Celeribacter indicus: one gene and its partner. The protein of the gene in region 1 interacts with the protein of each later gene in a pairwise test. Links are inferred from orthologs where the notes say so. Each region holds a gene or a part of one and is shown on either strand. Other genes may lie near its edges. The genes, in order: P73_RS18640 and ftsZ.

What was found.
Region 2: the proteins of P73_RS18640 (region 1) and ftsZ interact in binary tests that used the Escherichia coli proteins (3 or more experiments, as listed by UniProt). The link is inferred for Celeribacter indicus from one-to-one orthologs.

What each region holds. Positions count from the first base shown.
Region 1 is NZ_CP004393.1:3,783,387-3,786,618, forward strand. The notes cover bases 119-3,033. They hold P73_RS18640 (rod shape-determining protein), read left to right. Parts: upstream 119-1,014; coding sequence 1,015-2,052; downstream 2,053-3,033. Other genes in these bases: P73_RS18635 (2-isopropylmalate synthase), read left to right, coding at 119-779; mreC (rod shape-determining protein MreC), read left to right, coding at 2,106-3,033. Outside these bases: more of P73_RS18635, read left to right, coding at 1-118; more of mreC, read left to right, coding at 3,034-3,044; P73_RS18650 (hypothetical protein), read left to right, coding at 3,037-3,232. UniProt on the Escherichia coli protein: Forms membrane-associated dynamic filaments that are essential for cell shape determination. Acts by regulating cell wall synthesis and cell elongation, and thus cell shape.
Region 2 is NZ_CP004393.1:3,260,784-3,263,991, forward strand. Bases 26-2,916 are described here. They hold ftsZ (cell division protein FtsZ), read right to left. Parts: upstream 2,369-2,916; coding sequence 683-2,368; downstream 26-682. Other genes in these bases: lpxC (UDP-3-O-acyl-N-acetylglucosamine deacetylase), read right to left, coding at 26-369; ftsA (cell division protein FtsA), read right to left, coding at 2,789-2,916. Also shown: more of lpxC, read right to left, coding at 1-25; more of ftsA, read right to left, coding at 2,917-3,208. UniProt on the Escherichia coli protein: Essential cell division protein that forms a contractile ring structure (Z ring) at the future cell division site. The regulation of the ring assembly controls the timing and the location of cell division.

The DNA of each region.
Region 1 (3,232 bases):
CGACGAAGATCATGAACATCTCCCGCCGCGTTTCGCAGGTGTCCGGCTTCCCGGTGCAATACAACAAGGCGATCGTCGGCAAGAACGCCTTCGCCCATGAAAGCGGCATCCACCAGGACGGGATGCTGAAGAATTCCGAGACCTTCGAGATCATGCGCCCGCAGGACATCGGCCTGTCCGGCACCTCCCTGCCGCTGGGCAAGCATTCCGGGCGCGCCGCGCTGCGCGCGAAGCTCCGGGACATGGGCTACGAGATGGGCGACAACCAGCTCAAGGACGTTTTCGTCCGGTTCAAGTCCCTCGCCGACCGCAAGAAGGAAGTCTATGACGACGACCTCATCGCGCTGTTGCGCGACGCGGGCGCGGCCGACCAGAACGAGCGCATCAAGGTGAAATTCCTGCGCGTCGTCTGCGGCACGGAGGCGCCGCAATCAGCCGACCTGATCCTCGAGATCGACGGTGTCGAGACGCGCGAGACCTGCCAGGGCGACGGACCGGTGGATGCGACCTTCAAGGCGATCAAGGCGCTTTTCCCGACCACGGCGCGGTTGCAGCTCTATCAGGTGCATGCGGTGACCGAGGGCACCGACGCGCAGGCCACCGTTTCCGTGCGGCTCGAGGAGGACGGGAAGATCGTCACCGGCCAGTCCTCCGACACGGATACGGTCGTCGCCTCCGCGAAGGCTTATGTCAACGCGCTGAACCGCCTGCTGGTGCGGCGCGAGAAATCGGCCCCGGATTCGGATGTGAAGACGGTGAAATACACCGATACGGTCTGATTTCGGAACTTGTCCGATTCGAACGGAAAAGGCGCTCCTTCGGGGGCGTCTTGCCGTTTATTTATACGAAAGCTGCAAAATCCGGGAGCGGAGACGGGGCCGCGGCGGGCCGGCTTGGCGAGACTTCGCCACAGCGCGGCCACGCGCCCCTTTTCCACACCCCCGCCACCCCCTATAAGTCGCCGTTACGGGGGATTCTCCAAATTTGCGCGCAGGACGGGGCATCAGGAACAAGATGGCGGGACTTAACGGACTTTTTTCTTCGGACATGGCAATCGACCTCGGCACGGCGAACACGCTCGTCTATGTCAAGGGCAAGGGCGTCATCCTCAATGAACCCTCCGTCGTCGCCTATCACGTCAAGGACGGGCGCAAGCAGGTGCTCGCGGTCGGGGAGGATGCCAAGCACATGCTCGGCAAGACCCCCGGCTCAATCGAGGCCATCCGCCCGATGCGCGAGGGCGTGATCGCCGATTTCGATACCGCCGAGGAGATGATCAAGCATTTCATCCGCAAGGTGCACAAGCGCACGACCTTCTCCAAGCCGAAGATCATCGTCTGCGTCCCCCATGGCGCGACCCCGGTGGAGAAACGCGCGATCCGCCAGTCCGTGCTTTCCGCCGGCGCGCGCAAGGCCGGGCTGATCGCGGAACCGATCGCGGCGGCCATCGGCGCGGGGATGCCGATCACCGACCCGACCGGCAACATGGTCGTCGACATCGGCGGCGGCACCACCGAGGTGGCGGTCCTGTCGCTGGGCGACATCGTCTATGCGCGTTCGGTGCGGGTCGGCGGCGACCGGATGGACGACGCGATCATCAACTACCTGCGCCGCCAGCAGAACCTTCTGATCGGCGAGGGCACGGCGGAGCGGATCAAGACCTCGATCGGCACCGCGCGCATGCCCGACGACGGGCGCGGCTCGGTGCTCACGATCCGCGGGCGCGACCTGCTCAATGGCGTGCCGAAGGAGATCGAGATCAGCCAGGCGCAGGTCGCCGAGGCGCTCGCCGAACCCGTGCAGGCGATCTGCGAGGCGGTGATGACCGCGCTCGAGACGACGCCGCCCGACCTCGCCGCCGACATCGTCGACCGGGGCGTCATGCTCACCGGCGGCGGCGCGCTTCTGGGCGAGCTCGACCTCGCGCTGCGCGAACAGACCGGCCTTGCGATCTCGGTCGCCGACGAATCACTGAATTGTGTGGCGCTCGGCACCGGCAAGGCGCTGGAGTATGAAAAGCAACTCCGGCACGTTATTGATTACGACAGCTGAGGCTGCCTGCCGCCGCGCGCGGCACCGGCCGACCTGATCCGGGAAAGACGGACGTGGCCAGAGACAGAGGCAATGCGGAGACCTATGTCCGCCCGATCCAGCGCCTGCTGGCCGGGATCTTTCTTCTGCTGTGCATCGGGATCTTCGTGCTCTGGCGCATCGACAGCCCGCGGGTGGAGCGGATGCGCGCCCAGCTCGTCGACCGGGTCGTCCCCTCCTTCGAATGGGCGCTCGTGCCGGTGACGAAGACGATCGGCATGCTCGAGAACTTCCAGAGCTACCAGCGCCTCTACGAGCAGAACCAGGAGCTGCGCAACGAGTTGCGGCAGATGCAGGCGTGGAAGGAAGCCGCGCTCCAGCTCGAGCAGAAGAACGCCAAGCTGCTCGATCTCAACAACGTGCGGCTCGACCCGAAATACACCTATGTGACGGGGGTGGTGACCGCCGACAGCGGCTCCCCCTTCCGCCAGTCCGTGCTGATGAACGTCGGCGCGCGCGACGGGATCCGCGACGGATGGGCGACGATGGACGGGATCGGGCTCGTCGGCCGGATCTCCGGCGTCGGCGAGACCTCCTCGCGCGTGATCCTGCTGACCGATTCGAACTCGCGCCTGCCGGTGACGATCCAGCCTTCCGGCCAGCGCGCGATCCTCTCGGGCGACAACACCGCGCGCCCGCCGCTCGAATTCATCGAGAGCCCCGAACTGGTGCGCCCCGGCGACCGGGTCGTTTCCTCGGGCGACGGCGGCGTCTTTCCCGCGGACATCCTCATCGGGCAGGTGGCGATGGGGCCGGACCGGCGGCTCCGGGTGATCCTCGCCGCGGATTACGAGCGGCTCGACTACCTGCGCGTGCTGCGCACCCATGTCAGCGAACAGATCACCGATCCCGGCGGGCTGATCCTGCCGGAGCGGCCGCTCACCCCCTTCGTCGAAACCGAACCGGCCGGGCCGGACCGGACCGCCGGGGAGGAAGGGGCGGCCGATGGTTGATCCGCGCACCCTGCGCCGCTGGAGCTATCGGGCGGGCTTTCTCGCGCTGTCGGCCATTGTCGTCTTCGTCTACCTGCTGCCGGTGCGCGTCGGCTCCGGCCACTGGCCGGGGCCGGACCTGCTGCTGGGCTTCGCCTTCGCCTGGGTGCTGCGCCGGCCCGACTACGTGCCGGTCTGGCTCGTCGCCA
Region 2 (3,208 bases), 520 kb from region 1 along the record:
CCCGGCGGCGAGGATCCCGTCGACGAAGGGCGCGGCGGAGCCGTCGAGGATGGGCACTTCGGGCCCGTCGACGGAGATCGTCGCGTTGGCGACGCCGCACCCTGCCAGTGCGGCCATGATATGCTCGATGGTCGACAGCTCGACGCCGTCTTCATTCCGGATCAGGGTGCAGAGTTGCGAGGGCACGACCGTATCCCAGCGCGCGGCGACGATCGGGTCGCGGCGGTCGGCGGCATCCGCATGGATGTCGGCACGCAGGAAGGTGATCCCGCTGTTGGCGGGCGCCGGCGTGACGCGCATGGTCACCGGCGCGCCGGAGTGGAGGCCCACCCCATCGAACCGGATCTCTTTGGCTACCGTAGTCTGCACCATCTGCTCTCTGCTTTCTCCCGCCCTCTTGTCGGAGCGGGTGGCTTCCTGAACAGGGACCGCACCGGCCCCCGGCGCCACGGAGGCGCCTTCGTTGAGGATGATTTAACCACGCCGTGCCCGGCTCTCAATTCAAAGATTGTAACCGTTTGAAACATAGACCGCCGCGCGCCGGCAGGAAGATGCGCAAGATCCCGTGCGGGCGCGGCAAGCCCTTGTTCCAAAACAGGAAAGACCGCCCGGAGGCGGCCTTTCCACGATGTTTCACGATGTGATCGTGACCCGGCGTCATGTCCGCCGGTCCCCTCCTGTTTCAGTTCGCCTGACGGCGCAGGAAGGCGGGGATCTCGATCTTCTCGGCCTGCGGATCGCTGTCCTGATCCTCGTCATAGGCCTGATGCACCTGCGGGCGGGCCTGCGGCTGCGCGCCGAAGCGGGGCTGCGGCGCCGGCTGCGCGGCACGGGGCTGGGGCTGGTGGGCGTGCGGCTGCTGCGCCTCGCCTTCGCCATGCCCGGTCATGCGGCCGATGAGCGAATTGATCCCGAAACGCCCCTGTTTCGCGGCGGGCTGTTCCGGCTGCGGCTGGTGGTGATGCGGCTGCACCTGACGCGGCTCGGCGCGCGGCTGCTTGGCGACAGCGGCCTGAAGACGGGCCAGGGCTTCCGGCGAGGGCGTGCCCGGCGCGGGCGCGCGGGGCGCGACGAAGGCCTCGGGCTCGGGTTCGTGCATCGCCGGCTGCGGCGCGGGCTGCGGACGCGGCTGGTAGGCGGGCGGCGGCAGGTCGTCCTCGGCGGGGCGATAGCTTTCGCGCGCGGCCTGCTCCTCGCGGCGCTGGGTGGCCTGCGGGTCGAACACGTCGAGGGTCGGCTGGGCCGGCGCCTCGGGGGCGGGCTGATAGGCCTGCGGCTGCGGCTGCGGCGCAGGGGCCGCCGGAGCGGCGGGGGCGTGCTCGATCTTCTCCTCGACCGTTTCGGGCGATTGCAGCGGCTCGGCCAGGCGGCGGCGCGGCACGGGCATTTCGCCGATATTCTGGTTCGCGTCGATGCCGGTCGCGACGACGGAGACGCGCATGCCCCCTTCCATGTCGGGATCGAGGGTCGAACCGACGATGATGTTGGCGTCCGGATCGACCTCTTCGCGGATCCGGTTCGCCGCCTCGTCGAGCTCGAACAGCGTGAGGTCGTAGGCGCCGGTGATGTTGATGAGAACACCCTTCGCACCCTTGAGCGAGATCTCGTCGAGCAGCGGGTTTGCTATGGCCTTCTCGGCCGCCTGGATCGCGCGATCCTCGCCGGTCGCCTCGCCCGTGCCCATCATCGCCTTGCCCATCTCGTCCATCACCGAACGGACGTCGGCGAAATCGAGGTTGATGAGCCCCGGACGGACCATGAGGTCGGAGATGCCCTTCACCCCCTGATAGAGCACGTCGTCGGCCATGGAGAAGGCCTCGGTGAAGGTGGTCTTCTCGTTGGCGAGGCGGAACAGGTTCTGGTTCGGGATCACGATGAGCGTGTCGACCATCTTTTGCAGCGCTTCCACGCCCTCGTCGGCCTGGCGCATGCGCTTGGCGCCTTCGAACTGGAAGGGCTTGGTCACGACGCCGACGGTCAGCACGCCCAGCTCGCGCGCGGCCTGGGCGATGATCGGCGCGGCGCCGGTGCCGGTGCCGCCGCCCATGCCCGCGGTGATGAAGCACATGTGCGCCCCCGCGAGGTGGTCGACGATCTGTTCGATGCTTTCCTCGGCCGCCGCGGCGCCGACGGAGGGACGGGCCCCCGCGCCGAGACCCTCGGTCACCTTCACGCCCATCTGGATGCGCGCCTGCGCCTTGGCGTGCTGGAGCGCCTGCGCATCGGTGTTCGCCACGACGAAATCGACGCCTTCGAGCTGCTTCTCGATCATGTTGTTGACCGCGTTGCCGCCCGCACCGCCGACACCAAACACGGTGATTTTCGGTTTCAACTCGTCCCGCTCGGGCATCGTCAGATTCAAAGCCATGATCGTCCGCCTGCTGTTTTGATCGGCCGGTCAGGTCTGCGCCTGTCCGCCGGTTGACTGTCCCCGCCCCTGAATCGGGGCAAAATTTACCTACTCACCCCGAATCCTACGGAGTTTCGAGGGGCTCGTCATCCCAAAAACAGGAGAAAACCACAAAATCTGGGGGATCCCGCGCAACAATTCGGCGGGATCTTGCGCAAAACACGAGATTTAGCTGGTCGCGGCGCGCAGACACCTACGCACCCGGCCGGGGACCGGGGGAACGGCCCGCCTCCGGGACGGGTCCCGGACTGGGCGTCGCAATGTCGGGGCACTGCTCGGGTGCCTCTTCGGTGTGCCGGCCGCGCCGGTCGCCGCCCGCGTTGGCCGCGGATCCATGTCCCTTTTACCACCGTCCCGGCAGGCCGGCAACCGCCGCGCTCACCAGTTGTCCTTGAACCAGCGCATCGCCCGCTTGAGCGAATGGGCAGGATAGCGTTCCGCCGGGATCTCGAAATCCCACCATTCGTCCTGCGGATTGGCGGCGAAGAGGCAGAGCCCGACCGCGGAGGCGAAGGCCGCGCCGGTCGCCGCCTGCGGCAGTCCCTGCACGCGCAGCGGACGGCCGATCCGCACCTGCTGGCCCAGGATCTTCGGCGCGAGCGTGTCGAGACCGGGGATCTGCGAGCCGCCGCCGGTCAGCACGACCTGCTGCGAGGGCAGGTGTTCGAACCCGGCCGCATCGAGGCATTCGCGGACGCCTTCGAGGATTTCCTCGACCCGCGGCCGGATGATGCCGATGAGTTCCGCGCGCGAGACGGTGCGGCGGTCCTTCTCCCAGTCGCCGCTGTCGCCGCCGAT